Regions from separate parts of the Allobosea sp. RAF48 genome, predicted to be linked through region 2. Evidence: predicted binding sites of a transcription regulator. Region 2 holds the regulator's gene; each other region holds the start of a gene.

Region 1 (10,847 bases), on a different contig from region 2:
GAGCAAGCCCTGCCGTGGCTTGCGGCTTCTCAGAGCCCGAAGGAGTAGTTCGACCCGGTATCGAAGGAGTAGCTCGCGGAAAGGCCGATGGTGATCGAGTCGCGCGAGCCGAACGGCCTGACGATCGGAGAGCGTGCGGCGTCGCCGACGAGGTGCTTGTACTCGACATAGGCGGTGGTCTGGAGCTGATCGGACCAGTGATAGGTCAGCTGCGCCAGGGCGCCGACGGTGTGGACGCCGGCATTGAAGCGCTGCAGGAAGCCGCCGGTGCCGGGCATCGCGCCATAGGTGCCGAAATAGGTCCGCACATAGTCGGCCGAGGCGATCCGCATGCGCGGGCCGACGCCGAGGGTCCAGGGGCCGAGATTGGAGAAGGCGTCGAGCTTGAGATCGGCGACGACGCCGTCATGGGCGACGATGCCGCGGCGCAGATCGGCGCGGGCGCGCAGCCAGGAGGTCGGATAGAACTCGACGAAGCCGCCGGCCTCGGCGCCGAATTTGGTTTCCGGCATGGCGACGAGCGCCGGATTGACCTTGGCGCTGCGCTTCCAAAGCAGATCGCCGGAGAAGCCGATGCGCCAGCCCTGTCCGGAGAAGAAGCCGATGCTGAGCATCGCATCGTCTTCGGCGCTCCACCAGGTGCTCTTCAGGCCCTTGCCGAGCGAGATGATCGGCCGGACGCGGAAGATATAGTCATCCGAGCCGGTGTAGTCCGGCTGATAGCGCACGCCGGCGCCGAGCGTCAGGTACCAGTTCTGGGCCGGCTGGGGTGAGGTGAGGGTCGAATAATCGCTCGACTGCGCCTGGGCACTGCCGGGCAGCGAGAGGGAGAGGCAGGTCGCCAGACCAGCCAGATACGCAACGCAACGCATAGTCCAGAACTCCGACGCGACGGCGCGTCCGATCGATTGAATGAGGGCAATCTGAGGGAAGGGGATTAATGCACGGTTAAGGTGAGTTTTTCGTTATCGCAGGAATATCAACGTGTTGGATCAAAGTTGGCTTTCTTTTTGCCAGTCTGGTCCACGTGAGCCCCCTGCGGCCGGGCCGTGGCGCTTTCACGGCACGAGGCCGGGAACCGGTCGTTAATCGATGGTCGCCAGAGTGCGCTTGTGGGCCGGAAGACTCCGGCCGGCGGGGGCGCAGGAGGCGGCGATGATTATGGAAGTGGCGATCGTCTGGCTGCTTTGCGCCGCCATCTTTCTCGAGCTGGCGGACCGGGCTCCGGTCATCGACGAGCCCGGGTTCGGAATCGAACCCGGTGTCCGGTCGGTTACCGGCGACAGCCAGTCGGAAAACGTCACAGCGGAAGCACTATCCTTGAAAACCGCAGTAAGAGACCGCGCGTCCTCTTGACGCTGACCTAGCTCTATGGCCATGCCGAACCGTGGGCGCAGCATGGTGATCGCGATGTGCCCCGTTCTCGAAGGGCAGGCGAAATCATGATGATGCGGCGGATGGGTGCGGTCGTGCTGGCCGGTGGACTGTCGATCCTGGCGAGCGTCTCGGCCTATGCCGCAAGCAGCTCGACGGCGCTGCCGCCGCCGGACCCGACCGCGAAGAACCTCACCCCTTACATGATCCAGCTGCGCGCCTTCGACGCCTGCCTGATCACGCAGTCGCAGCTCCTCGGCACGACGCGCGAAGCCGTGCACACCCCGTGCAGCTGCTACGCCAAGGGCACGGTCAACGCCATGACCAAGGACGAGATCCAGGCGTTCAGGGACACCGGCTATTTCAACGACTCGGCCCGCGAGAAGGGCCTGCGTTTCATCGACCAGTGCAAGCTCAAGCGGCCGTTCTGAACGGCGGTCCGACCCTCTAGAGGTGTCATTCTCGGGCGAAGCGAAGCGCAGACCCGAGAATCTCGATCTGAAGGAGGCGCAGGAGCCTCGTCCGATGAGAGATGCTCGGGGCAAGCCCGAGTATGACGGTCGGTTCCCCGTTCGGCGCTCGTTCCGTCTCCAGCCTTGCTGCTGACACGCTCCTGACAGAAGCTGTCACCCCAGCTGGGCCATGGTGCCTCAGCTACGAGGCCGGGTAGGGAGACGACGCCGTGCAGCGCGCCGAACGATTGCTCGACATGATTCAAAGCCTGCGTCGCCGCAGGCGCCCCGTGACCGCCGAGACGCTGGCCTCCGAGCTCGATGTGTCCGTGCGCACGGTCTATCGCGACATCGGCGCGCTGGTGCGCCAGGGCGTTCCCGTGCGCGGCGAGGCTGGCATCGGCTATGTGCTCGACGCCGGGTTCGACCTGCCGCCGCTGATGCTCTCGCCCGACGAGATCGAGGCCGTGCTGGTCGGCATGCGCTGGCTGAGCGAGCGCGCCGATCCTGTGCTTGCACGCGCTGCCGAGGATGTGGTCAGCAAGGTCGCCGCCGTGCTGCCGCCGCATCTGCGGCCGATCCTGCTCGATGGTGCGCTGTTCGCGGCGTCCTATCCCGGCGACGTGCCGGTCGATCAGGTTGACGTCGCCGCCGTGCGTGCCGCCATCCGCAATGGCCGCAAGCTCTCGATCCACTACAGCGACGAGAGCGGCCACGCGACACAGCGCATGATCTGGCCGATCGGCATGACCTTCTACGAGCGCGTGCGCATCGTCATTGCCTGGTGCGAGCTCCGGCAGGCATTCCGCCATTTCCGCACCGACCGCATGACCGGCCTCATAGCGCTGGAGGAGCGCTATCCCGCCCGTCGTGCCGACCTCTTCCGCCGTTGGCAGAAGGAGGAGGAGAGGGCGCGCGAGGAGTGGGAGCGCTGCAAGCGAGAGGGTGGGGAGGATCAGGCCCGGTCGCCGGCCAGCCTGGCACGACCGGAGGCGACCTCCGCCAGCGCTGCCGGATAGAGCTTGTGCTCCTCGACGAGGACGCGCTTGGACAGCGTCTCCTCGTCGTCGCCGGGCAAGACAGGCACCTTCGCCTGCAGGATCACCGGTCCGGCGTCGAGCTCCGGCACGACGAAATGCACCGAACAGCCATGCTCGCTGACGCCGGCTTCAAGGGCTTGCCGATGTGTATGCGTGCCCTTGAACAGCGGCAGCAGCGAAGGGTGGATGTTGATCATCCGCCCTTCCCAGCGCTTTACGAACCAGGGCGTCAGGATGCGCATGAAGCCGGCGAGAACGACCAGATCGATCTGGTTGACGCGCAGGAGCTCGTCCACCGCGCGCTCGAACGCCTCGCGATCCCTACCGAAGGAGCGATGGTCGATCGTCGCGGTGGCGATGCCGAAGCCTCGCGCCCGGTCGAGCCCTGCGACGTCGGGGATATTGGAGATGACGAGCGCGATTTCGGCCGGGTAGCCGGGCGCCTGCGCCGCTTCTGCCAGCGAGACCATATTGGAGCCGCGCCCGGAGATCAGCACCCCGACGCGCTTGCGGGCGTTGGCCGTGCTCACAGCGAGAGCTTGCCGCGGTAGCTGACCTGCTCCTCGCCGGCCGCGACCGGGACGATTTCGCCGAGCCTCACGGGGACCTCGCCGGCCGCTTCCAGAGCGGCGAGAACCTCATCGGCCTTGTCGGCCTGCGCCGCGACGATCATGCCGATGCCGCAGTTGAACGTGCGCAGCATCTCGCGCTCGGCGACGCCGCCGACCTTGGCGAGCCAGCCGAAGACGGGCGGAACCGGGATCGCCGGCAGATCGAGCGCGACGCCGAGTCCCTCCGGCAGCACGCGCGGGATGTTGTCGGGGAAGCCGCCGCCGGTGATGTGCGCCAGCGCCTTGATTCCATCAGTCGCCTTGAGCGCCTGCAGCAGCGGCTTCACATAGATGCGGGTCGGCTCCAGAAGCGCCTCGGCGAGGCTCTTGGCCGGAGCGAAGGGAGCAGGGGCTCCCCAGCCCAGCCCGCTCAGCGCCACGATGCGGCGCACCAGCGAATAGCCGTTGGAGTGCACGCCGGAGGAGGGCAGGCCGAACACCACGTCGCCAGGCTGCAGGTCCTCGCGCGGCAGCAGCGTGCCGCGCTCGGCCGCGCCGACCGCGAAGCCGGCGAGGTCGTAATCCTTCTCGGCGTACATCCCGGGCATCTCGGCGGTCTCGCCGCCGATCAGCGCGCAGCCGGCCTGGCGGCAGCCATCGGCGATGCCGCGCACGATCTCGACGCCGACCTTCGGGTCGAGCTTGCCGGTGGCATAATAGTCGAGGAAGAGCAGGGGCTCGGCGCCCTGGACGATGAGGTCGTTGACGCACATCGCGACGAGGTCGATGCCGATCGTCGAGTGCAGTCCGCTCTCGATCGCGATCTTCACCTTGGTGCCGACGCCGTCATTGGCGGCGACCAGGATCGGGTCGCTGAAGCCGGCAGCCTTGAGATCGAACAACCCGCCGAACCCGCCGATCTCAGCGTCGGCGCCCGGCCGGCGCGTGGCGCGCACCAGCGGCTTGATCTCGTCGACCATGGCGTTGCCGGCGTCGATGTCGACACCCGCCTGCGCATAGGTCAGTCCGTTTGCGCCGGGCTTGCTCATTGGATTTTGCCTTCCTTTGTGCTCGCGCGAGCGATAGGCAAGCGCGCCGCGCCTTGCAAGGCGTATCGGCGTTTTCGCTCTTGCCGATCCACTGTCGGCGATCTTAGCGTCTTCTTCTGTCGAGATGCGCTCGGGCGTTTTGGATGACGATCCCCAATCTGATCACCGTCGGCCGGTTGTTCCTGGTGCCGCTGGTGATCGTCATGATCGTCAATGCGCGCTGGGATATCGCCTTCATTCTTTTTGTGGTGGCCGGGCTCTCGGATGCGATCGACGGCTTCCTCGCCAAGCGCTGCGGCATGGCGAGCGAGCTTGGCGCCTATCTCGATCCGATCGCCGACAAGGCGCTGATCGTCTCGATCTACGTCACGCTCGCGGTCGTCGGTGTGGTGCCCGCCTGGCTCGTCATCCTGGTCGTGGCGCGCGACCTCATGATCGTGGCGGCCGTGATCCTGTCCTGGCTGATGGGGCGGCCGGTGACGATCGCGCCTTTCGTCGTCAGCAAGCTCAACACCGCAGCGCAGATTGCTTTTGCAGCGTTGGCGCTGGGCTCGCGCGCCTTCGGCATCGATCTCGGGTGGGCTGCCGCGGCGGCGGAGTTCGTCGTCGCTCTGTTGACGCTCGCCTCGATGACGGCCTATCTCGCCTTCTGGCTGCGCCACATGGCGGGCTGACGAAGTTTTACATGCGGCCGGCGCTTGGAACTGCGGCTTTCCGTGCACATTTGTCCCATTCCGCTGGTCGGATAGGCGAAAGAGGCTGATCGATGACGTTGCAGCGCCAGATCGGCTTTTGGCTGGGCTCCCTCCTGGTCTTCGTTCTCCTGCTCGTGCTCTTGCGCGACATCCTGCTGCCGTTCATCGCGGCGCTCGCGCTCGCTTATCTCCTCGATCCGCTGGCCGACAGGCTGGAGCGGATGGGCATGAACCGGCTGACGGCGACCATCGTCATCCTCATCATCTTCCTGATTATTTTTGTGCTGGGGCTGGTGCTGCTGGCGCCGTTGCTGGGGCGGCAGCTCGCCGGGCTGGTCGACAGGCTGCCTTCCGACGCCGCGAAGCTGCAGGCACTCGCGATGGAGAAAGGATTCCCCTGGCTGGAGCGTTTCGGCGGCGGCAACCTGCAGCAGGAGGCGCAGAACTCGCTGGGGAACCTCGTCGGTCAGGCGACGCAATGGGTCGGCGGCCTGCTGAAGTCGCTCTGGAGTGGCGGCACCGCCATCGTCGGCGTGTTCTCGCTGCTCGTGCTGACGCCGGTCATCGCCTTTTATCTCCTGGTCGACTGGGATCGGATGGTCGCGGCCGTCGACAGCTGGCTGCCGCTCGATCACCGCGACACCATCCGCGGTCTCCTGCACGAGATGGACATGGCCATCGCGGGCTTCCTGCGCGGCCAGGCTCTCGTCTGCCTGCTGCTCGGCACCTTCTACGCGATCGGATTGAGCATCATCGGCGTCAATTTCGGCGCGCTGATCGGCATCATCAGCGGCTTCCTGTCCTTCATCCCCTATGTCGGCTCGCTGACCGGGCTCGTGCTCTCGGTCGGCGTGGCGATCGTGCAGTTCTGGCCTGACTGGACCTGGCCGCTGGCGACGCTCGGCGTCTTCCTCGCCGGCCAGTTCCTCGAAGGAAACATCTTCCAGCCCAAGTTCGTCGGCGATTCGATCGGCGTGCATCCGGTCTGGCTGATGTTCGCGCTGCTTGCATTCGGCTCGCTGTTCGGCTTCGTCGGCCTGCTGCTGGCGGTGCCGCTTGCGGCCGTTATCGGCGTGCTCTGCCGCTTCGCGCTGCGGCAATATCTCGCCAGCAATCTCTACCATGGCATCGGCGCCAGGCGTTCCGCCTCGGCGAAGGCGCGTGCCGACGCCGAGCTTTGAGCCGATCATGTCCGACGTGCCACCACGTCCGCGCCAGCTCGCCCTCGACCTGCCCGTCGACAGCCGCCACGGCGTCGAGGATTTTCTGGTCGGCCCCTCCAACGAGGCGGCCTACGGACTGATCGAACGCTGGCCGCAATGGCCTGACGCCTGGCTGCGGCTGACCGGGCCCGAAGGTGCCGGCAAGACTCATCTTGCCGCGATCTGGGCCCGCGCCGCCCATGCCTGGACGATTCAGGCCACGGAGCTGAGCGAGGCAAAGGTCCCGCACCTTGTCTCCGGCGGCGCCCTGGTGGTCGAGGATTGCGACGCCGGGCCGTTCGACGAGGCCGCGCTCTTTCATCTGATGAACGCGATGAAGGCACGCGGGGGGCATCTGCTGTTGACGGCGCGCACCGAACCCGACCGCTGGGGCCTGCGGGTGCCGGACCTGCTGTCGCGGCTGCGGCTCGCACCGGGCGCCACGATCGAGCCGCCCGATGACGGGCTGCTGCGGGCGCTCCTCGTCAAGCTCTTCATCGACCGCCAGCTCGTTGTCGACACGGCCGTCATCGAGGCGCTGGCGCTCAGGATGGAGCGCTCCTTCGCCGCCGCGCGGCAGGTGGTGGACCGTCTCGATCGCGTCGCGCTGGAGCGCGGTCGGCGCGTCACGCGCCCGCTTGTGCAGGAAGTGCTGTCGGAATTGTTTCCCGAGGAGCCCGCGTGAAAGAGCGCGTGCTTGCAGAGCGGCCATGCTGTCATACGAAATCATGTCGCCCGTCATCGAAACGTCACGCTAGAATGGCTTCAACGGCGCCATGAGCGGAAAGACGATCAGGACACGGGTGAAGCGCATGACTCTCGAGACCGTGACCGACGAGCTGGAGAAGCTCTCCGGCGAGGCTGATGCGGCGCCGCTGCGCCGGCAGACCGAGCGCTTCATGAACCGCGAGCTGTCCTGGCTGCAGTTCAATCGCCGCGTCATGGAGGAGGCCTCGAATCGCAGTCACCCGCTGCTGGAGCAGCTGCGCTTCCTGTCGATCTCGGCGAACAATCTCGACGAGTTCTTCATGGTCCGCGTCTCCGGCTTGCGCGAGCAGCTCAAGGCCGGCGTGGTCACGCCGAGCCAGGACGGTCTCACCCCGGCCGAGCAGCTCGCCGCGATAGGCGAGGCGGTTTCGGCCCTCACCGACGACCAGCAGGCGCGCTGGGCGGAGCTTCGCCACGATCTGCATGAGAATCGCATCCACCTGCTGCAGCCGGGCGACATCGGCTCGCAGGACCGGATCTGGCTGGAGGACTATTTCCTCAATTACGTCTTCCCGGTGCTGACGCCGCTGGCGATCGACCCGGCGCACCCCTTCCCGTTCATCCCCAATCTCGGCTTCACCATCGCGCTGGCGCTGGAGCGCAAGAACGACGGGCGCCAGCTCGACGCGCTGATCCGGGTGCCGACCAAGATCGACCGCTTCATCGAACTGCCCGATCTCGCCCGCGAGGGGCTGCATCGCTTCATCACGCTTGAGGACGCGGTTTCGCTCTTCATCAGCAAGCTTTTCCCCGGCTACGAGGTCAAGGGCACCGGCTCCTTCCGCGTCATCCGGGACTCCGATCTCGACATCGAAGAGGAGGCGGAGGACCTCGTCCGCGTCTTCGAGACCATGCTGAAGCAGCGCCGGCTCGGCGTCGTCATCCGGCTCGAGCTCTCGACCGGCATGCCCGCGCATCTGCGCCGGCTCATCGTGCGCGAGCTCAAGGTCGATGCCGACGAGATCGTCGAAGTCAACGGCATGATCGGCCTGAACGAGCTCTCGCAACTTGTGGGCGTCGACCGGTCGGACCTGAAGTTCAAGCCCTACAACGCCCGCTTCCCCGAGCGCATCCGCGAGCATGGCGGCGATTGCTTCGGCGCGATCCGCCAGAAGGACCTGCTCGTCCACCACCCCTATGAGAGCTTCGATGTCGTCGTGCAGTTCCTGCAGCAGGCGGCGCGCGATCCCAATGTCGTCGCGATCAAGCAGACGCTCTATCGCACCTCGGCGAATTCGCCGATCGTCAAGGCGCTGACGGAAGCTGCCGAGGCCGGCAAGTCGGTGACGGCGCTGGTCGAGCTGAAGGCGCGCTTCGACGAAGAGGCGAACATCCGCTGGGCGAAGGAGATGGAGCGCGCCGGCGTCCAGGTCGTCTACGGCTTCATCGAGCTCAAGACCCACGCCAAGCTGTCATTGGTGGTGCGGCGCGAGGCCGGCCAGCTCGTCAGCTACTGCCATATCGCGACCGGCAACTACCACCCGATCACGGCCCGCATCTACACCGACGTCTCTTTCTTCACCGCCGACCCGGTGATCGCGCAGGACGTCGCGCGCATCTTCAACTTCATCACCGGCTATGCCGAGCCGGCCGGGCTGGAGCGCATGGCCGTCTCGCCGACAAGCCTCAAGCAGCGCCTGCTCGATGATATCGCCGAGGAAGTCGCCCATGTGAAGGCCGGCCGCAAGGGCGCGATCTGGGGCAAGTGCAATTCGCTGGTCGATCCCGAGATCATCGACGCCCTCTATGACGCCAGCCAGGCCGGCGTCGAGATCGACTTCGTCGTGCGCGGCATCTGCTGCCTGCGGCCGGGCGTGCCCGGCCTCTCGGACAATATCCGGGTCAAATCGATCATCGGCCGCTTCCTCGAGCACACCCGCGTCTATGCCTTCGGGGCCGGCCACGGCATGCCTTCGCCCAAGGCCAAGGTCTACATCTCCTCGGCCGACCTGATGCCGCGCAACCTCGATCGCCGCGTCGAGGCCCTGACGCCGATCCTCAATCCGACCGTGCATCAGCAGTTGCTTGATCAGATCATGTTGGCCAACCTGCTCGACAATGAGCAGAGCTGGACGATATTGCCCGATGGCGGCTCGCGCCGCATTGTCCCTGCGCCGAACGAAGAGCCGTTCAACGCGCATAAGTACTTCATGACGAACCCGAGTCTGTCCGGACGTGGAAAATCGCTCTCGAATTCAAGTCCCCGCTCCCTCTCGCGCCGGGGAGGCCGTAAAGCCTGAGCTCCGGCACGCGCCGGGGCGGCTTGCGCTCGCCGACACCATCGCCATCGTCGACATCGGTTCGAACTCGGTCCGCCTCGTCGTCTACGAGATGCTGGCGCGGGCGCCGTCGCAGGTCTTCAACGAGAAGGAGATGGCCGGCCTCGGCCGGCAGGTCGCCACGACCGGCCGGTTGGCGCAGGACGCCATCGAGAAGGCGATCCTGGCGCTGATCCGCTTTCGCATCCTCTGCGAAGCCATGCATGTCGGCGAGCTCCGCGTCATCGCCACGGCCGCCGCACGCTATGCCGAGAACGGGCCGGACTTCATCGCCCGCGCCGAAGAGGCGATAGGCCAGCCGATCGAGCTGATTTCCGGCGGCCGCGAGGCAATTCTCTCGGGCCTCGGCGTGATCTCGGGTTTCGATTCTCCGGACGGTGTCGTGGGCGATCTCGGCGGCGGCAGCCTGGAGCTGATTTCTGTCAAGAACGGCGCTGTGGGGAAGGGCGCCAGCGTCCCGCTCGGGGGCCTCGCGTTGCTCGATCGCTCGAAGGGCTCGATCCGCGCGGCCGAGAAGATCGTGAAGGACGAGCTCGACAAGCTGCCGCAGCTCGCCGCGATGAAGGGGCGCGATTTCTTCGCCGTCGGCGGGACCTGGCGCGCGCTCGCGACGCTGCATCAGCGCCGCGCGAACTACCCGCTCAACGTGATGCATGCTTATGCGATCCCGCCGAAGGATGCCTCCGATTTTGTCAAGCTGGTCGAGCGGGCCGACGCCTCGGTGCTCGACGCCATCGATTCCGTCTCCTCGGCACGTCGGCCGCTGCTCGCCTATGGCGCGCTGGTGCTGGACGAGCTGATCAAGCGCGGCAAGCCGCGCAACATCGTCATCTCGGCGCAGGGCGTGCGCGAAGGGCTGCTGCATGAGCAGCTCTCGCCGCGGGAACAGACCGCAGACCCGCTGCTGCAGGCCGCGCGCGACTACAATCTCCTGCGTGCCCGCGATCCGCGTCACGCCGCTGACCTGATCGCCTGGGTCCACGGCATTCTCGAAACCGCCGGGTTGGTGCAGGACGAGCCTTCGGGGCGCTTGATCGAGACCGTCTGCCTTCTCTCCGACATCGGCTGGCGCGCCCATCCGGATTATCGCGGCGAGCAGAGCATGAACGTCATCGCCCATGCCTATTTCACAGGCATCGACCATGTCGGGCGGGCCTTCCTGGCGATGACGATCTTCCATCGCTATGCCGGTCTAAAGGCCAGCTCGCCGGCTGCCGAAGGCTTGAAGACCCTGCTTCAGCCGGCGCTCCTGGCGCGTGCGACGCTGATCGCCGCGATCTTCCGCGTCGCCTATCTTTTGTCTGCCGGCATGGCCGGCATCCTGCCGCGCATCCCGGCCACCTGCGTCGACAACCGCCTGGTCCTGCGCTTTCCTGGGGATCTCGCTTCCCTGGCGAGCGAGCGCGTGGAAGGCCGGCTCAAGCAACTCGCCAAGCT
Region 2 (10,847 bases):
GCCGTCGCTTCGGCGACGATCTCCTTGCGCGGACGCTTCAGGACGGTGAGCGGCCCCTCGATGATGTTCTGCAGCGCCGTCATGTGGTTGAACAGGTTGAAGCGCTGGAAGACCATGCCGGTGACGAGGCGCTGGCGCGCGATCTCCGGATCGGTCAGCTCATGCAGCTCATTGCCCACGCGGCGATAGCCGATCAGCTCGCCATCGACGCGGATCGCGCCCTGGTCGATCTTCTCGAGCTGGTTGATGCAGCGCAGCAGCGTCGACTTGCCCGAGCCCGACGGCCCGATGATGCACTGGACCATGCCGGGCTCGATCGAGAGCGAGACATCGTTCAGCGCCTTCAGGTCGCCGAAGAACTTGCTGACGTTCGCGATTGCAACGATCGCACTATCGGCCACGGCCGTGTTCGCCACCGCGTTCATGCGGGCTCCTCCTGAACCGCGGTGCGCTTGGCGCGCCGCCCGACCCGCCCCTTGGAGAAGTGGCGTTCGAGGAAATACTGGCCGATCTGCAGCAGCGTCACCACGAGCAGATACCAGCCGGCAGCGACGATCAGCAGCTCGATGACGCGGGCATTGGCGTAGTAGATCGTCTGCGCGTTGCGCAGGATCTCGGCGTACTGGATCACGCTCGCCACCGAGGTCAGCTTGACCATGCTGATCACCTCGTTGCCGACCGGCGGGATGATGACACGCATCGCCTGCGGCAGCACGATCCGGCGCAGCGTCGTCAGCCGCGTCATGCCGATCGCCTTGGCGGCCTCGGTCTGGCCCTGGTCGACGGAGAGGATACCGCCGCGCACCACCTCGGCAGTGTAGGCGCCCTGGTTCATGCCGAGCCCGAGCAGCGTCGCCATGAACGGCCCGATGATGTCGATCGTGCGCCAGGAGAACAGGCCGGGGATGCCGATGGTCGGGAAGACCAGCGCCAGGTTGAACCAGATCAGGAGCTGCAGCAGCAGCGGCGTGCCGCGGAAGAACCAGATGTAGAACAGCGCCACGCCGCGCAGCACCGGGTTCGGCGACATGTACATGATGGCGAAGATCACGCCGAGCACGACGCCGAGCGTCATCGCGCAGACCGTCATGATCAGCGTGTTGCCGAGGCCCGCGATGATCGCCGGCGCGGTGAAGAACTGCCGGACCACCGGCCAGGCGATGTCGCCCTCGACAAAGGCCATGACCAGCCAGACGAGGATGGCGACGATCGCCGCGGCCGCGACCCAGCGCCCATAGAAGCGCCGCGGCACGATTCTCAGATGCGAGACCTGGGCGAGATCCCGGCTGCTGATCGGCGAAGTGGCGACGCTCATTGGCCCGTCTCCCGGCTCCAGGTTTCGAGGGCGGCGAGCTTGCCGCGGAAGCGGTCGATCTGTTCGCGCACGCGGTCGGGCGCCGTGCCGCCATGGCCGCTGCGCGCAGCGACCGCGGCATCGAGCGTCAGATGGTCGAGGACCCCGGCATCGAGCCGCGGATCGACCGCCCTGAGATCGACGGCGTCGAGCGATTCAAGCTCCCGGCCCAGTTCCTCGCAATAGCGCACCAGCGCCCCCGTGATCTCATGCGCCTCGGCGAAAGGCACGCCGTTGCGGGCGAGATGATCTGCCACCTCGGTCGCCAGCGCAAAGCCGGAACCGGCCTGGGCGCGCATCGTCTCGGCGTCGGCGCTCATGCTGGCGATCAGCCCGGCGAAGGCCGGCAGCACCTCTTCCAGCACGTCGACTGCGTCGAAGGCGGCGCGCTTGTCCTCGGCGAGGTCGCGGTTATAGGAAAGCGGCAGCCCCTTCAATGCGCCGAGCATGGCGACGAGGTCGCCGGTCAGCCGCGCCGCCCGGCCGCGCGAGATTTCCGCGATGTCCGGGTTCTTCTTCTGCGGCATGATCGAGGAGCCGGTGGCGAAGGCATCGTCCAGCGTCACCCAGGCGAATTGCCTGGAAGCCCACAGCGTCACCTCCTCGGCGAGCCGCGACAGGTTGGTCGTCAGCATCGCCGCGACGAACAGGAATTCCGCGACATGGTCGCGCGCGCCGACCGCGTCGACCGAGTTCTCGAACGGCTCGTCATAGCCGAGTGCCTTGGCGCTGAGCTCGGGATTGAGCGTGATCGCCGAGCCTGCAAGCGCCGCCGCCCCGAGCGGGGACTGGCCGGAGCGCTTTTCCCAGTCGGTCAGGCGCGAGGCGTCGCGCATCAGCACCTGGCCATGCGCCATCAGCCAATGGCCGAAGGTGACCGGCTGGGCGCTCTGGAGATGGGTGAAGCCGGGGCTGACCGAGGCCGCATGCAGCTCGGCCTGATCGGCGATCGCGGTCAGGAGTTCCGCCAGCATCGCCGCGAGCGAGCGCGACTTCGCGCGCAGATAGAGCTTGAGATTGTTCGCGGCCTGGTCGTTGCGCGAGCGCCCTGCCCGGAGCTTGGCGCCCGTCGAGCCGATCCGCTCGGTCAGGATGCGCTCGATGAAGGTATGGACATCCTCGTCCTGCGGGCCGGGCGTGATCCGCCCCTCGACCGTGTCCCGCGCGATCGCGTCGAGCGCGGTCAGGATGGTCTGGAGCTCCTGCGCCGTCAGCAGCCCGGCGCGTCCGAGTTCGGCCGCATGCGCCTTGCCGCCCGCAACATCCTGCGGCACCAGCCTCGCGTGCTCACCGGCCGCGCTCGACAGCTTCATCAGCCGCGGATCGGGCGGCTTGCGGAAGCGTCCACCCCACAGGCGCGTCGTCTGGTTCATGAGCTTGTCCTCCCGTTAGGGAAGAATGGCCTCTTGACCGAAAGCCCGGCAAACGAAACGATCTCCGCAGCGATAGTCCAAAAAGGAATACCCCATGGCCGCCGGCCGGCCTCCTCCGTCATCGACCGCTTTGCGAGCTTTCACCACGGTTGCAAGGCTGGGCTCGACCGCCCGCGCCGCCCTGGTCGTCAACCTGACGCAGAGTGCCGTCTCCAAGCAGATCCTGTCGCTGGAACACCATCTCGGTGCCGTGCTGTTCGACCGCAGCCCGCTCGGCCTCAAGCTCACCGAGGCCGGCGCGATCTATCTGCCCTATGCCGAAGCCGCGCTGGAGCAGATGGAGCGGGGCGCCCGGCGCCTCGCCGAGCGCAGCGCCATTGCCCGGCCGATCCGCCTGCACATGGTCGCCATCGTCGGCGAGCGCTGGCTGATGTCGCGCTTTCCGGCCTTCGCTGCGGCGCATCCCGGCGTCGACGTCCAGTTCACCAACTATGTCAGCGAGAGCGAGACCGAGGAGCCCGATCTCGACATTGCCCATGGCGTCCCGCCCTGGCCCGGCAAGGAGGCGCATTACCTCTTCGGCCGCGACGTTGCCCTCGTCGCCGCGCCGAGCCTGGTCGAGCGCATGGGCGGCTTTCGTCGTGCCGCCGATATCCAGAAGATGACGCTGCTGCAGCACTACCAGATGCCGACCTTCTGGGCCGAGTTCACCGAGGCCCACGACCTGCGCGGCGCGGTGCCCGAGCACACCGTGCGTTACGGCTACTATTCCGTGATCACCAGCGCCGCCGTCGCCGGGCTGGGCGTCGCTCTGATGCCGCGCTGCTATGTCGCCGACGAGCTGGCTTCCGGCGCGCTTATCAACCCGCTCGGCCTCGGCTTCACCAGTGCGACGGGCTGTTGGCTCACCCTCCCGGTTGGCCAGCCGCAACGCCCCGGCCTCGATGAATTCGTCGGCTGGCTGCGCGCCGAAGCGGCCCGGTTCGACGCCGCCACCCGTGCGCCCGCAGCGGCCTGATCATCGGGCGAAACTTCCGCTCTTGCCCCGCGTTGTCTGGAGCAAGGAGGAGCCATGTTCACCATTCTGCCTGCCCCGGACCATGTCGGCGCCTACCGCCTGTCGCAGACGCTGACCAGTGACGATCTCGATGGGATCATGGCCGATATCGAGGCGAAGCTCGCGCGACACGAGAAGGTCGGCATCCTCGCCGACCTCACCGATTTCACCGATATGACCCTGGCTGCCGCCTGGAAGGATGCGCGCTACAGCCTCGGCAAGCTCTGGGAGCTGCAGCGCTTCCCGCGCGAGGCGGTGATCACCGACAGGGGCTGGCTTGCCGCCTTCGTCGACCTGCTCAACCCAGCGATCCCCTTCGTGACCGTCCGCACCTTCAAGCCGGAGGAGTACGAGACCGCACTGACCTGGGCCGGTGACATCGAGGGCGGGCCAAACGCCTGACCGACAGGAGGACGCCATGACTGCCCACAAACGCAGGTGGTCGGCCGATATCACCACCCGGAGCAACGCGCTCGATCTTGAGAAGGCGGTGTTCAAGCAGGGCGATCCGCGACGGATCGCACGTTCGCTGAAGCGGTCGGCTGAACACAGCCGGCTCCGCAAGTCGAGCCCCTATCGCTCGGCGATGTCGATGCTGACTTTCTACATCAACCGCGCCGGCCGGAACCTGCCGGCCGAGCGGCGCAGGACGCTGGAAGCGGCCAAGCACAGCTTGCGCCGCCTCTTCTACCGAGAGGGCTGAGGCTCCTGCCGGCCCCTTCAGGGATCGTCCTGTAGGGGGCTTCTCGCGGGGCCGCCACCCTTGCGGGCCGGATCATGCGAGCGATGGCTGTCGCGCTCGCCACCACCGCCCGAAAACGCGAACCTGCCGGGTTTCGTCGTCGGCAGGCGGCTTGCGGATGTCCGCCGGCTTCTCCGCATTCTCATGGGACGAGCCCGGCCGCCGTGCCGGATGCTTCGCGGCGCCTTCGTCGAGGCCAGCATGGGGCAGCCTCCTCAACGATCCTGCTGGAGACCCTGATGGCTCGTGTTGATGCGGGTGTTGCCCTGCTGGTCATGCTGGCTCGGGCGGCGCTCGCCACCTCCTAGCGCTGCGCATATCGTGCCCGGCATGATCCGGCTCGCCCGGGCCCTTGTCGCTTCGACTGGCCGGCGGGATGGGCGCATCTTGCTCATGGCGACCTCCTCTGGCTCGCGCTGACCTTCGGGGTCAACGCGAGCGAGCAGGCAAGGTTCATCGCCAGTCGCGATGAAGAGGAGAGCTGGAGCGCCGCTCAGCTGCGCGCAAAAGTCTCGTCGAAGGCGTAGCCGGCGCCGCGCACGGTGCGCAGCGGGTCCTTGGTATTGGCGGGCGTGATCGCCTTGCGCAGCCGGCCGACATGGACGTCGACGGTGCGCTCGTCGATATAGACGTCGCGGCCCCAGACGGCGTCGAGCAGTTGGGCGCGCGAATAGACGCGGCCGGGCGCCTGCATCAGGAACTCCAGCAGCCTGAACTCGGTCGGGCCGAGATGCAGCTCGCTGCCGGCGCGGCGGACGCGCCGTGTGGTGCGGTCGAGTTCGAGGTCGCCGGCGGCAAGCAGTCCCGCGACATGGCCCGGCTTGGCGCGGCGCAGCAGCGCCTGGATGCGCGCGATCAGCTCCGGCAACGAAAAGGGCTTCACCACATAGTCGTCGGCGCCGGTCGCGAGCCCGCGCACGCGCTCGGTCTCCTCGCCACGCGCGGTCAGCATGATGATCGGCACGCGCTCGGTGTCGCGTCGCGACCGCAGCCGGCGGCAAAGCTCGATCCCCGAGAGGCCCGGCAGCATCCAGTCGAGCAGCACGAGATCGGGGGTGTGGTCGCGCAGATGAAGCTCCGCATCGTCCCCGCGCGCCACGCTGTCCACCTCGAAGCCCTCGGCTTCGAGATTGTAGCGCAGCAGCAGGGTCAGCGGCTCCTCGTCCTCGACGATCAGGATGCGTGCGGCCATGATTCCTTGCCTCGCCTCAGCTGCCCGTGACCGCCTCGACTTCGATATTGGTCGTGTCGAGCTTCGGCCGGTTCACGTCGAGCGAGTCGCCGGTGATGAGGTAATGGATCGTCTCGGCGATGTTGGTGGTGTGGTCGCCGATGCGCTCGATGTTCTTCGCGCAGAACAGGAGATGCGTGCAGAAGGTGATGTTGCGCGGATCCTCCATCATGTAGGTCAGGAGTTCGCGGAACAGCGAGGTGTAGAGCGCGTCGATCTCGTCGTCGCGGCGCCAGACCTCGAGCGCCTTCTGCTCGTTGCCTGCGGCGTAGGCGTCGAGCACGTCCTTGAGTTGCGCCTGCACCAGGCGGCTGATGTGCTCGAGCCCGACCACGGCGCGGTGCGGCGGCTGGAACTGGCCGGCGATGGCGACGGCGCGCTTGGCGATGTTCTTGGCGAGATCGCCGACGCGTTCGATGTCGGCCGCGATGCGGATCGCCGAGATCAGTTCGCGCAGGTCGTTCGCGAGCGGCTGGCGCCGGGCGATGGTCAGCACCGCCTTCTCTTCGACGTCCCGCTGCAGGTTGTCGAGGCGCTGGTCGGCGGTGATGATCTTCTGGGCGAGGCCGGTGTCGCGGCGCACCAGCGCCACGGTGGAGTCGCCCAGCATGCGCTCGGCCATGCCGCCCATTTCGGCAAGACTGCGGCGGATGCCTTCGAGATCGGTGTCGTAGGAGCGGACGATGTGGTCGGTCATGGCGTTATCCTCAAAGCATTTTCAAGCGAAATCGGACCGGTTCGCGCGAAGAAAATGCGACAAACAAAGAACTCTGCCGCGGCTCAGCCGAACCGGCCGGTGACGTAGTCCTGCGTCTGCTTCTTGGCCGGGTTCATGAAGATGGTGTTGGTCGGCGCGAACTCGATGACCTCGCCCAGATACATGAAGGCGGTGTACTGCGAGATGCGTGCAGCTTGCTGCATGTTGTGCGTCACGATCGCGATCGTGAAGTCGCTCTTCAGCTGTTCCAGCAGGTCCTCGATCTTGCCGGTCGAGATTGGGTCGAGCGCGGAGGTCGGCTCGTCGAACAGGATCACTTCCGGCTTCTGCGCGATGGTGCGGGCGATGCACAGGCGCTGCTGCTGGCCGCCGGAGAGACCCATGCCGGAACTCTTCAGCTTGTCCTTGACCTCGTCCCACAGCGCGGCACGGCGCAGCGCGCCCTCGACACGGTCATCGAGCTCGGACTTCGGCGGCTTCTCGTAGAGGCGGATGCCGAAGGCGACGTTATCGTAGATCGACATCGGGAAGGGCGTCGGCTTCTGGAAGACCATGCCGACGCGCGAGCGCAGCTCGTTCACGTCGACGTCGTTGGAGATGATGTTGCGGCCGTCGAGCAGGATCTCGCCGGTGGCCTTCTGCTCGGGATAGAGCGAGTAGATGCGGTTGAAGATGCGCAGCAGGGTCGACTTGCCGCAGCCGGACGGGCCGATCAGCGCGGTGACGTGCCGGTCGCGGAAATCGAGATTGATGTTCTTCAGCGCCCTGTGCTCGCCGTAGTAGAAATCGAGGTTCTTCACCGCGATCCGGACGGGCGCCTCGGCATCGAGCGTCTGCGGGGAGAGTTCAAGGGTCGAAAGCATCGACATGGTCCTCAAGGTCGGGCGCGACCGGGTTGGATTCAAGTCTTATTTGCCGCCAGCGACGACGCGGCGGGCAATGAGCGAAAGCAGCAGGATCGAGACCGTGATGATCAGCGATCCCGCCCAGGCGAGCTGCTGCCAGTTCTCGTAGGGAGCGGAGGCGAACTGATAGATCGTGACGGGCAGGTTCGAGACGCCGCCGGCGAGCGAGGGCGAGAACCAGAAATTGTTGTTCAGAGCCGTGAAGAGCAGCGGCGCCGTCTCGCCGGCGATGCGGGCGAGCGCCAGCAGGATGCCCGTCATCATGCCGGCCTTCGCCGCACGCCAGGTCACGGAGGTGATGACGACCGAAGGCGGCGCGCCCAGCGCGGCCCCCGCCTCGCGCAGCGGGCCGGGGACGAGGTTCAGCATGTCCTCGGTGGTGCGCACGATGACCGGGATCGCGATGATGCCGAGCGCGACGCCGCCGGCCCAGCCGGAATAGCCGCGGAAGGGCTCGACCAGGATGACGTAGACGAACAGGCCGATCAGGATCGACGGCGCCGAGAGCAGGATGTCGTTGATGAAGCGGATCAGGTGCGCGAGCTTGGAACCCCTGCCGTATTCGGCGAGCCAGGTGCCCGCGAGAACCCCGATCGGGGTTGCGATGGCAATGCCGAGGAAGGTCAGCACGAAGGAGCCGACGATGGCGTTGGCGAGGCCGCCGCCTTCCGTGCCCGGGCCGGGGGTGACCGCGGTGAAGGTGGCGAGCGAGAGGCCGCCGATACCCTTCACCAGCAGCATGCCGAGGATCCAGAACAGCACGAAGATGGCGCAGAAGGTGAAGCCGGTCGCGATGATCTTCATCAGCCGGTCGGCGGTGCGGCGGGACTGGCGCACGCGCCCCCAGGGGGTGTGCGGCAGCTCGCGGGGCGTGGTCGTCATGGTCATGAACGAAAGACCTCAGTAGCGCTTGACGCGGGCGACCAGCAGCCGCGCGATGACGAGGACGACGAAGGTGACGAAGAACAGGATGCAGCCCAGCGCGATCAGCGCGTTGAGCTGCAGGCCCATCGCCTCGTTGAATTCGTTGGCGATGCGCGAGGCGATGGTCGAGCCGGGATCGAGGATCGAGGCCGACAGGCGGTTGGCGTTGCCGACGACGAAGGTGACGGCCATCGTTTCGCCGAGCGCGCGGCCGAGGCCGAGCATGATCGCGCCGATGATCGAGACGCCGGCCTGCGGCACCAGCACGTGGCGCACGACCTCCCAGGTCGTCGCCCCGATGCCGTAGGCGCTCTCGCGCAGCACCGAGGGGATCTGCTCCAGCATGTCGCGGGTGATCGATGCGATGAACGGCACGATCATGAAGGCCAGGATCAGGCCGGCGGTGAAGATGCCGAGGCCCGAGGGCGAGCGTGAATAGAGGATGGTGCCGACGACCGGCATGCCCTCGACGATGTTTGAGAGCGGGATCTGCACATAGGCCGCGAAGAGCGGCACGAAGACGAACAGGCCCCACATGCCGTAAATGATCGAGGGCACGGCGGCGAGCAGCTCGATCGCGGTGGCGACCGGTTTCTTGAACCAGCCCGGCGCCAGTTGGGTCAGGTAGATCGCGATGCCGAGCGAAAGCGGCACGCCGATCGCCAGCGCGATCAACGCCGTCGAAAGCGTGCCGACGATGGCCGGCCAGGCGCCGTACTGCTCGTTCTGCGTATCCCAGACGCTGGAGGTGATGAAACCGAGGCCGAACTCGCGGAAGGCCGGCCAGCCGCCGATGATCATCGAGATCATGATGCCGGCGAGCAGCACCAGCACGAGCAGCGCCGCCGCGAAGCTGGCATTGCGGAAGAAGAGGTCGAAGCCCGCCTTCGGCGTCTTGCGGGCGGCCGGCCTCGCGCCGGGGATGCTCGTCATGTCGGTTGCTGCGGTCATCCGCGGAGGCTCCGGTGTCGTGGCAGAGGTTGCCTGCAGCCGGTCACCCGACTCCGATCAACCTCAGCCCTCATCCTGAGGAGCGCTCCGCAGGAGCGTCCCGAAGGAGGCTCCAGCGCGCTCTGGATCATCCTTCGAGACGCCGCATACCGCGGCTCCTCAGGATGAGGGCTGCATGTATCGGTGAGGCGGGACTGGCCCGCCTCACCTTGTCGCTGGCAGCGATCAGAAGATCGGCTTGCCGGCGGTGTCGGTCACGCCCTTCCAGGCGTTGCGGACCTGATCCTTCACGGTCGACGGCAGGGCGACGTAATCGAGCTCGCTCGCCAGCTTGTCGCCGCTCTTGTAGGCCCAGTCGAAGAACTTCAGCGCGGCCTGCACCTCTTCCGGCTTCTCCGGCTTGGCATGGACCAGGATGAAGGTCGCCGAGGTGATCGGCCAGGCATCCGCGCCCTTCTGGTTGTTGAGCGAGATGCCGAAGCCCGGCTGCTCCTGCCAGTTGGCATTGGCGGCGGCTGCCTGGAAGGCCTTCTCCTCAGGAGCCGGGAAGTTGCCGTCGGCGTTCTTCACCAGGGCGTGGGCGAGCTTGTTCTGCTTGGCATAGGCGTACTCGACATAGCCGATCGAATTGGCGACCTGCTTGACCGAGGCGGAGACGCCTTCGTTGCCCTTGCCGCCGATGCCGACCGGCCACTGGACCGACTGGTTGGCGCCGATCTTGGACTTCCAGTCGGCCGAGACCTTGGAGAGGTAGTCGGTGAACACGAAGGTCGTGCCCGAGCCGTCAGAGCGGTAGACCGGGTTGATGTTGGCGTCCGGCAGGGCGAGACCGGCGTTGAGCGCCACGATCTTCGGGTCGTTCCACTTCTTGATGTCACCCAGATAGATCTGCGCGATGATGTCGCCCGAGAGCTTGAGCTTGCCCGGCTCGACGCCGGCGATGTTCACGGCCGGAACGACGCCGCCCATCACGGTCGGGAACTGGATCAGGCCGTCCTTGCTGAGGTCCTCGCCCTTGAGCGGAGCGTCGGTCGCGCCGAAGGCGACGGTCTTCGCCTTGATCTGGCGGATGCCGCCGCCCGAGCCGATCGACTGGTAGTTCAGGCCCGTGCCGGTGTCCTTCTTGTAGGCCTCGGCCCATTTCGAATAGATCGGGAAGGGGAAGGTCGCGCCGGCGCCGGTGATGTCGGCAGCCTGGGCGGAACCGGCGATCCCGACGGCTACGGCCGCGAGAACGAGAATCTTGCGCATTGAGATGTCCTCTCTGGGTCGCTGTTGACAGCTCCCCTGTCAGAACACCCCCTATATGACAGCCGGATGACACGTCGTCATGAAAACTGTCACAAAGCCGTTGAAGCGGCGGCTCAGCGGCCTGCGCGCTGGGCCTCGAAACGCGGCAGGATCGCCTTGAAGGTCGCCCCCTCGCCCGGCTTGCTTTCGATCGTCAGCCTGCCGCGATGGCGCAGCACGATGTGCTTGACGATAGCCAGCCCCAGGCCCGTGCCGCCCGCCTCGCGGCTGGCGGCGGTGTCGACACGGTAGAAGCGCTCGGTCAGGCGCGGCAGATGCTCCGGCGCAATCCCCGGCCCATC
Region 3 (8,037 bases), on a different contig from region 2:
CGGTGCGTTGATGGCGCAAACGGAGGATACGTGATGAAACGTTTTGTCCCAGTCATAGCTCTTGCTCTTCTGGCGAGCGGCGGTGCCTATGCTCAGTCGATCAACATTGGTCCGGGCGGCGTGAGCGTCGACCCCCGTACGCCCCATGAGCGGGCGATCGATCGCGAGATGCGTCAGGAGCGCTACGAGCAAAGGCGCGAGCGCGAATGGCGACGCGCCAACTATTACCGCGGCGACGATTGCCGCACGGTCACGACCGAGCGGGAGACGCCGCGCGGCGTGGTGCGGCGCACGACCCGCGTCTGCGATTGACCAATCTGATTTGAAGGGGAGCGGGCGAGAAGCCCGCTGACGACCAAAGCCCGCGGCGGGAGACGCCGCGGACTTTGGTTTATCCGGCTGTTAGCCTTGCCCGGTTGAAAAGCTTACTTCGCGTCGCGCGCCTTCACGGCCTGATCCGAGAAATCCGAGAACAGGCCGTCGATGCCGAGCGCAATGAAGGCCTTGTACTCGGCCGCGGCGTCACCCTTGAAGTCCGAGGCCAGCCGCTTCGGCTCGCTGCGGAAGGTCCAGGTATGGACGAGAAGGCCGGCGGCATGGGCATCCTTGACCACGTTCGTCGGCGCGATCAGCGTGCGGTCGCGCTCGTCGATGGCGCCGTCGCCGTTGAGGTCCTGCGGCTTGCCGTCAGCGCCGATCGTCTGCTTGGCAGCCATGATGTAGGGCTTCCAGGGGCCGACGCCGTCGGCATAGGTCGCGATCTCCTTGAGCCCTTCGGCGGAGAGCATGTCCTGGAACGTCCGCTTGTCGCCGAGCACCGCGAAGTCATAGGGGCGGTCGAACGGGGCCACGAGCGTGACCTTGCCGTCCTTGTCGACGTCGTCGCCGTCGACAAGCTGGATGAGGCGCAGCTGCGTCTTCTTGCGCAGGTACTTCAGATTGCCGGTCTCGAAGCTCTGGATGAACACCGGCGAGGTCTTCTCGCTCCAGCCGGCAGCCTTGAGCATGTCGAGGAGCTTGTCCTCGAAGGCGAGGCCGAGCGCGGCGTGATAGGTCGGGTGCTTGGTTTCCGGGTAGATGCCGATGGTGTGGCCGGTGCGGGCGCTTTCCGACTTGGCAAGGTCGATCACCTCCTGGAAGGCCGGGATCTGGTACTTGCCGTTGTGCGACTGGTCGCGATCGGCGAAGGCCTGCTTGGCCCGCAGGGTCTTGATCTCGGCCAGGGTGAAATCATTGGCGAACCAGTCGGTGGTGTCGATGCCGTCGACCTTGCGCGTCGTCTTGCGATTGGCGAATTCCGGCCGGTCGGCGACGTCGGTGGTGCCGCTCAGCATCGGCTCGTGCCGCACGACCAGAACGCCGTCCTTTGTCGACACCAGGTCGGGCTCGATGAAGTCCGCGCCCATCTCGATAGCGAGCTTGTAGCCTTCGATCGTGTGCTCGGGCATGTAGCCGCTCGCGCCGCGATGGGCGATGATCAGCGGCTTGCGGGCGGTCGAGGGGGACGCCTGCTGGGCGAGGGCCGCCAGTGCCTGCATGGCCAGTGCGGCGAGAAGCGATGTCGAGAGAAGCAGCGTTTTTTTCATGGTTTGACCCCGGCTCGCAGAAATGCGCGCGAACTTAGGTCGGGCGATGTGACAGGCCCATGAAAAGAATACGTCGGATCGTGAGCAAAGGCTGACGCGCGATGCGATACCCCAAAAAAAGTCCGCGACCCCGGTCGAGGGCGCGGGCGATCCTGCGTGCGCTCGCTGTCAACGGCGGTTTTCGAGCGTGGTCTTCGCGTCGAGGCGCTTGGAGGGCGGCGGCGTGAATTCCGGCTGCGGCTGGGTTGCGCAAGCGGCAAGGCCGAAGGCGACAAGGCTCAGAATGACGATGCGGCTGGCGCTTTTCATGTGCGAATATCCCGGTGGCCGCGACATGCGGTTGCATCGTGTTTCCGCTTGTGAAACGACCGCGTCAAGTGCATGCCGCATGGGCCACCATGCCTCGGCGTCATGTTCGAATTGGTCGAAGCACACCCACTCACCGCCTTGCGGCGCCGGGCCCGAGCCGTCCGTGCCAGGATTGAAACACCATGACGCCAGCCGCCCGGATCAGCGCCGCCATCGAGGTGCTGCAGGACATCATCGAGCGCCGCCGCCCGGCAGCCGATGCGCTGAAGGATTGGGGGCTGTCCCGCCGCTTCGCCGGCTCGAAGGACCGCGCGGCCGTCGCCTCGCTCGTCTATGATGCGCTGCGGCGCAAGGCGTCCGCCGGCTACGCCATGGCTTCCGAGGAGCCGCGCGCGCTGGTTCTCGGCATGCTCGCGGGGCTGCGAGGCCTGCCGCTGGACGAGATCGCCGCGCTGTTTTCGGGCGAGAACCACGCCCCTGCGCCGCTCACCGCCGATGAGACCGCGCTTCTGACCGCCTTTTCCGACGAGGGCGCGCCCGACTGGGTGCGGGCCGATGTGCCCGAATGGCTCTGGCCCTCATTCGAACGCGGCTTCGGCGAGGCAGCGATGGCGGAAGGGCAGGCACTGGCCGCCCGTGCGCCGATCGATCTGCGCGTCAACCGCCTGAAGGCGACCCGCGACGCCGTGCTCAAGGATCTCGCTCACCATCAGCCCGAGACCGGCGCCTGGTCGCCCGATGCGCTGCGTTTCCAGCCGGGTCATGACGGGCGCGGCCCTTCGCTGCAGACGGAGCCCGGCTTCTTTGCCGGCGCGTTCGAGGTTCAGGACGAAGGCTCGCAGCTGGTGACATTGCTCGCCGGCGCCCGGCCGGGCCAGACCGTCATCGATCTCTGCGCCGGGGCAGGCGGCAAGACGCTGGCGCTCGCCGCGCTGATGGCGAACCGCGGTAGCCTCTATGCCACCGATCTCGACAGCCGGCGGCTCGCACCGTTGCACGACCGCGTGGCCCGCTCGGGCGCTGGTATCGTCGAGGTGCGCATCCCACGCTCGCGCGGCCACGAGCCCCTGGCGGATGTTGCCGGCCACGCCGATCTGGTGCTCGTCGATGCGCCCTGCACGGGCTCGGGCACCTGGAGGCGCAACCCTGATGCGAAATGGCGCGTGCGCCCCGGTGCGCTCGCCGAGCGGATCAAGGACCAAGCCGAGGTGCTGGCCCGCGCCGCCAAGCTGGTGCGCCCCGGTGGACGCATCGCCTACATCACCTGCTCCATGCTGCCGGACGAGAATGACGAGGCCATCCGCGCCTTCCTCGGCCGCCATCCCGGCTTTGCTCTGGTCGCACCGATCGACGTGCTCAAGGGCGCGGAAAGCGACTTCTCCCTGCTCGCCCGCTTCGCCACGGAATTCGGCCTGCAGCTCTCGCCGCTGCGCGCCGGCACGGACGGGTTCTATCTGGCTTGCCTCCAGCGGGGGGATTGAGACGCGGCCGTTGCGCACGCCCGCGCGATCCATTAACGGGACGCGATGACGAGCGCTCAGCCCCATCACGACTCCATCCTCATCATCGATTTCGGCTCGCAGGTGACGCAGCTGATCGCGCGGCGCATCCGCGAGATCGGCGTCTATTGCGAGATCGCCCCGTTCCAGTCTGCGGATGAGGCGTTCGGGCGGCTGAAGCCCAAGGGCGTGATCTTCTCGGGTGGCCCGGCCTCGGTGCCGGACGAGGGCAGCCCGCGCGCGCCCGAGGCGGTCTTCACGGCTGATATCCCGCTGATGGGTATCTGCTACGGCCAGCAGACCATGGCGCATCAGCTCGGGGGCAAGGTCGAGGGCGGGCACGCCGCCGAGTTCGGCCGTGCCGATGTCGAAATCCTTGCTCCTTCGGCGCTCTTCGCCGGCGTCTGGGAGAAGGGCTCCCGCTACCCGGTCTGGATGAGCCATGGCGACCGCGTCACTGAGCTGCCGCAGGGCTTCTCGGTCAAGGCGACCTCGGAGAACGCGCCCTTCGCGGTGGCGAGCGACGAGATCAGGCGCTTCTACACCACGATGTTCCACCCCGAGGTGGTCCACACCCCGGATGGCGGCAAGCTGCTGCGCAACTTCGTCGTAGAGATCTGCGGCTGCAAGCCGGACTGGAGCATGTCGGCCTATCGCGCCGAGATGCAGAAGAAGATCCGCGAGCAGGTCGGCACCGGCCGCGTCATCTGCGGCCTTTCCGGCGGCGTCGACTCGGCTGTCGCGGCCGTGCTGATCCACGAGGCGATCGGCGATCAGCTCACATGTGTCTTCGTCGACCATGGCTTGATGCGGATGAACGAGGCCGAAGAGGTCGTTCGCCTGTTCCGGGATCACTACAACATCCCGCTGGTCCATGTTGAGGCCGAGGAGCTGTTCCTCTCCGAGCTTGCCAAGTGCGGTGCCGATCCCGAGGCCAAGCGCAAGACCATCGGCCGGCTCTTCATCGACGTCTTCGACGCAGAGGCGGCCAAGCTCGGCGGCGCCGATTTCCTGGCGCAGGGCACGCTCTATCCTGACGTGATCGAGAGCGTCTCCTTCTCCGGCGGCCCCTCGGTGACGATCAAGAGCCACCACAATGTCGGCGGTCTGCCCGAGCGCATGAAGATGAAGCTCGTCGAGCCGCTGCGCGAGCTGTTCAAGGACGAGGTCCGCGTGCTCGGCCGCGAGCTCGGCCTGCCCGAGGCCTTCGTCGGCCGCCATCCCTTCCCGGGGCCCGGCCTCGCCATCCGCTGCCCCGGCGAGATCACCAAGGAGAAGCTCGACATCCTGCGCAAGGCGGATGCGATCTATCTCGACGAGATCCGCAAGGCCGGGCTCTACGACGTGATCTGGCAGGCCTTCGCCGTGCTGTTGCCGGTGCGCACCGTCGGCGTGATGGGCGACTACCGCACCTACGATCATGTCTGCGCGCTGCGCGCCGTGACCTCGGTCGACGGCATGACCGCGGATTTCTATCCCTTCGACATGAACTTCCTCGGCCGCGCCGCGACCCGCATCATCAACGAGGTCAAGGGCATCAACCGCGTCGTCTACGACGTGACCTCGAAGCCGCCCGGCACGATCGAGTGGGAGTGAGCGCGGGCGCTCGCGGCCGCGTCATCGGCCATGAGCGCATGCCGCCCTGACGGCGCTGCCCGTCGCTTGCCCTGGATCGGGAAATGAGGGCAGGCGGTTTTCGCAGCAAGCGGCTTGCGTGCAGGCCCCACCTGACATTGCTCTACGACCGCTATCGCACGCTGGCGTTTCGCGTGCTGCCGCTGAGCTGGACGGTGAAGAATTTCGTCCTGATCCGCAGCGTTCCCCCGCAAACCGGACGAAATCCTCGGCCGTTGGCCCTTGGTCGACCCGAGATCGTGCAACCTCGCAAGCCGGCCTTGTGGTGATTGAGCCGGGCGCCCCGTTGCTTTGGGCGCGCGCGGCTCTATCGTCCGGCACCGAAGCTCTTCCGATTCAACCGGAGCACCCTATGGCCGATCTCTCCGCTTTCCCGATCAGCAAGCGCTGGCCCGCCAGCCATCCCGACCGCATCCAGCTCTATTCGCTGCCGACGCCGAACGGCGTGAAGGTGTCGATCGCGCTGGAGGAACTGGAACTGCCTTACGAGCCCCACCTCATCGACATCGGCAAGAACGAGACCTGGGGCCCGGAATTCCTCTCGCTCAACCCGAACGGCAAGATTCCCGCGATCATCGATCCGAACGGGCCGGATGGAAAGCCGCTCGGCCTGTGGGAGTCGGGCGCGATCCTGCTCTATCTCGCCGAGAAGACCGGCAAGCTGCTGCCGAAGGATCCGGCCGCGCGCTACGAGACCATCCAGTGGGTGTTCTTCCAGATGGCGGCGATTGGCCCGATGTTCGGCCAGCTCGGCTTCTTCCACAAGTTCGCCGGCCGCGAATACGAGGACAAGCGCCCGCGCGACCGCTACGCCAGCGAGAGCAAGCGCCTGCTCGCTGTGTTGGAGGAGCGCCTGGCGAGCCGCACCTGGATCATGGGTGACGAATTCACCATCGCCGACATCGCGATCCTCGGCTGGGTGCGCAATCTCGTCGGCTTCTACGGGGCAGGCGAACTCGTTGACTATTCCACCCTGACGCATGTGCCGATCTGGCTGGAGCGCTGCCTGTCGCGCCCCGCGGTCCAGCGCGGCCTCGACATCCCGAAGCGCCCCTGAATGCCGGCACTCCCTCAGGGCATATCGCTGGGGGAGGGCACGGGCTGAACCGGTGCCAGTCTTTCCAGGGCGTGCACGGAGATGCCGCCCTGGGCAAGTCGTTCGCGGCCTCCCAGCCCGTCGAGTTCGAAGACGAAGAGCGCATGCGTGCAGTGTGCGCCAAGTCGGCGAAGCAGCTGCGCCGTCGCCAGCGCGATGCCGCCCGTGATCAGGCAGTCGTCGATGATGGCGACATGACGTCCGTCGAGCCGATGGCCCTTCGACAGGGCGACGCCATTGCCGAGCTCGTAATTGGCCGCGAGACTGCGGACGACGTCCGCGCGGATCGAACCGACCTTGCGGATATCGATGAAGCCGAGGCCGTTTCGGAATGCCAGCGCGCCCGCAAAGCCGAGGCCGCCGACGTCGATTCCGGCAAGAAGGTCGGTTTCCTCATCGAGATGGGCCGCCAGGGCTTCGCAGGCCGTTTGCATCCAGCGGCCGTCGCAGGTGAAGGTCGTGGCATCGGGAAAGTCGACGCCGACGACCGGGTGGTCCTTCCAGCGGCGATGGGGAAAAGCAGGTGGCGCCGGCGTTTTCTGCGCTGAGGCCGAGACGATATCCATGCTATCTCCTGCCTGCATCCGACGATGTCATCCGCCATGTCATGCCTGTTTGCAGTCTTGCTGACAAACCCGGATGACAGCTGGGTGGCGGATGCTGCGACATTCCACACAGTCCGGGCGAAGGCATGACGATCACCATCTACGGCATCAAGAACTGCGACACGATGAAGAAGGCGCGCAGCTGGCTCGACGGCCATGGTGCGACCTACGCGTTCCACGACTACAAGGCGAGTGGTATCGACAAGGCCTCGCTCGAGCGCTGGGTGAAGGAGCATGGCTGGGAGACGGTGCTCAACCGCGCCGGCACGACCTTCCGTGCGCTTCCCGACGCCGAGAAGCAGGGGCTCGATGCGGCCAAGGCCATCGCGCTGATGCTCGCCCAGCCCTCGATGATCAAGCGCCCGGTGCTCGATCTCGGCAAAGGCAGGACGGTCGTCGGCTTCAAGCCCGAAATCTACGAGGCGGCGCTGGCGAAGGGCTGAGCCTGGGCGACTGCCGTCATTCTCGGGCGGCGCCTAGCGCCGACCTAAGAATCTCCTGAATGAGGCTCAAGAGCCCTCTAGTCCTGAGATGCTCGGGGCAAGCTCGAGCATGACGGCGGCGAACGCCCATCCAGCGCGCGCGCCTCTTCCCTAAAGGCGCGTGCTGCTCTACCTCGCAGCGCATGAACGCACAGCCCGAACTCGCGCAGCCCCAGACCGCCGCGACAACCGACTTCGCCTTCCATGTCGCCGCCCGCGACGGCGCCGCCCGCACCGGCGCGATCAGCATGCCGCGCGGCGTCATCCGCACGCCCGCCTTCATGCCGGTCGGCACCGCCGCAACCGTGAAGGGCATGTATCCCGATCAGGTGAGGGCGCTCGGCGCCGATGTCGTGCTCGGCAACACCTATCACCTGATGCTCCGCCCGGGTGCCGAGCGCGTCGCCAGGCTCGGCGGGCTGCACAAGTTCATGAACTGGCCGCATCCGATCCTGACCGACTCCGGCGGCTTCCAGGTGATGTCGCTGTCGCAGCTGAGGAAGCTGACGGAGGAGGGCGTTACCTTCCAGTCGCATATCGACGGCTCGAAGCATGTCCTTACGCCCGAGCGCTCGGTCGAGATCCAGAATCTGCTCGGCTCCGACATCGTCATGCAGCTCGACGAATGCGTCGCGCTGCCCTGCGAGGACAAGGTGGCGGAGAAGGCGATGCGCCTGTCGCTGCGCTGGGCCGAGCGCTGCAAGGCGGCCTTCGGCAACCATCCCGGACGGGCGCTGTTCGGCATCGTGCAGGGCGGGGCGGTGCCGCATCTGCGTGTCGAGAGCGCGCGCGAGCTCGCCGCGATGGGCCTCAAGGGCTACGCCG

Evidence for each region. The regulator PhoB, encoded in region 2, activates phosphate uptake and scavenging genes when phosphate is short. The targets are predictions, from matches to a motif close to TGTCATNNANCTGTCAT.
Region 1: AB4Z10_RS19915 (RNA degradosome polyphosphate kinase) is a predicted target of PhoB. The motif match lies at 7,100-7,116, and genes of this name have one in related genera.
Region 3: AB4Z10_RS10860 (glycerophosphodiester phosphodiesterase) is a predicted target of PhoB. The motif match lies at 1,635-1,651, and genes of this name have one in related genera.

What each region holds. Positions count from the first base shown of each region.
Region 1 is NZ_JBFRDZ010000011.1:163,822-174,668, forward strand. Features, by position in the region: gene AB4Z10_RS19870 (MipA/OmpV family protein) at 30-872, opposite strand; gene AB4Z10_RS19875 (hypothetical protein) at 1,156-1,356, shown strand; gene AB4Z10_RS19880 (hypothetical protein) at 1,443-1,805, shown strand; gene AB4Z10_RS19885 (helix-turn-helix transcriptional regulator) at 2,057-2,845, shown strand; gene purN (phosphoribosylglycinamide formyltransferase) at 2,782-3,336, opposite strand; gene purM (phosphoribosylformylglycinamidine cyclo-ligase) at 3,393-4,466, opposite strand; gene AB4Z10_RS19900 (CDP-alcohol phosphatidyltransferase family protein) at 4,610-5,140, shown strand; gene AB4Z10_RS19905 (AI-2E family transporter) at 5,233-6,342, shown strand; gene AB4Z10_RS19910 (HdaA/DnaA family protein) at 6,350-7,048, shown strand; gene AB4Z10_RS19915 (RNA degradosome polyphosphate kinase) at 7,176-9,371, shown strand; gene ppx (exopolyphosphatase) at 9,307-10,847, shown strand, end outside.
Region 2 is NZ_JBFRDZ010000015.1:162,351-173,197, forward strand. Features, by position in the region: gene AB4Z10_RS24375 (amino acid ABC transporter ATP-binding protein) at 1-425, opposite strand, end outside; gene AB4Z10_RS24380 (amino acid ABC transporter permease) at 422-1,315, opposite strand; gene argH (argininosuccinate lyase) at 1,312-2,727, opposite strand; gene AB4Z10_RS24390 (LysR family transcriptional regulator) at 2,822-3,745, shown strand; gene AB4Z10_RS24395 (SpoIIAA family protein) at 3,800-4,186, shown strand; gene AB4Z10_RS24400 (DUF3175 domain-containing protein) at 4,203-4,487, shown strand; gene AB4Z10_RS24405 (hypothetical protein) at 4,742-4,921, opposite strand; gene phoB (phosphate regulon transcriptional regulator PhoB) at 5,020-5,718, opposite strand; gene phoU (phosphate signaling complex protein PhoU) at 5,735-6,454, opposite strand; gene pstB (phosphate ABC transporter ATP-binding protein PstB) at 6,538-7,344, opposite strand; gene pstA (phosphate ABC transporter permease PstA) at 7,384-8,268, opposite strand; gene pstC (phosphate ABC transporter permease subunit PstC) at 8,281-9,255, opposite strand; gene pstS (phosphate ABC transporter substrate-binding protein PstS) at 9,481-10,506, opposite strand; gene AB4Z10_RS24440 (ATP-binding protein) at 10,620-10,847, opposite strand, start outside.
Region 3 is NZ_JBFRDZ010000004.1:419,636-427,672, reverse strand. Features, by position in the region: gene AB4Z10_RS10865 (PepSY domain-containing protein) at 34-312, shown strand; gene AB4Z10_RS10860 (glycerophosphodiester phosphodiesterase) at 426-1,586, opposite strand; gene AB4Z10_RS10855 (hypothetical protein) at 1,755-1,895, opposite strand; gene AB4Z10_RS10850 (RsmB/NOP family class I SAM-dependent RNA methyltransferase) at 2,078-3,376, shown strand; gene guaA (glutamine-hydrolyzing GMP synthase) at 3,422-4,990, shown strand; gene AB4Z10_RS10840 (hypothetical protein) at 5,074-5,298, shown strand; gene AB4Z10_RS10835 (glutathione S-transferase N-terminal domain-containing protein) at 5,382-6,086, shown strand; gene AB4Z10_RS10830 (phosphoribosyltransferase family protein) at 6,101-6,691, opposite strand; gene AB4Z10_RS10825 (ArsC family reductase) at 6,817-7,173, shown strand; gene tgt (tRNA guanosine(34) transglycosylase Tgt) at 7,356-8,037, shown strand, end outside.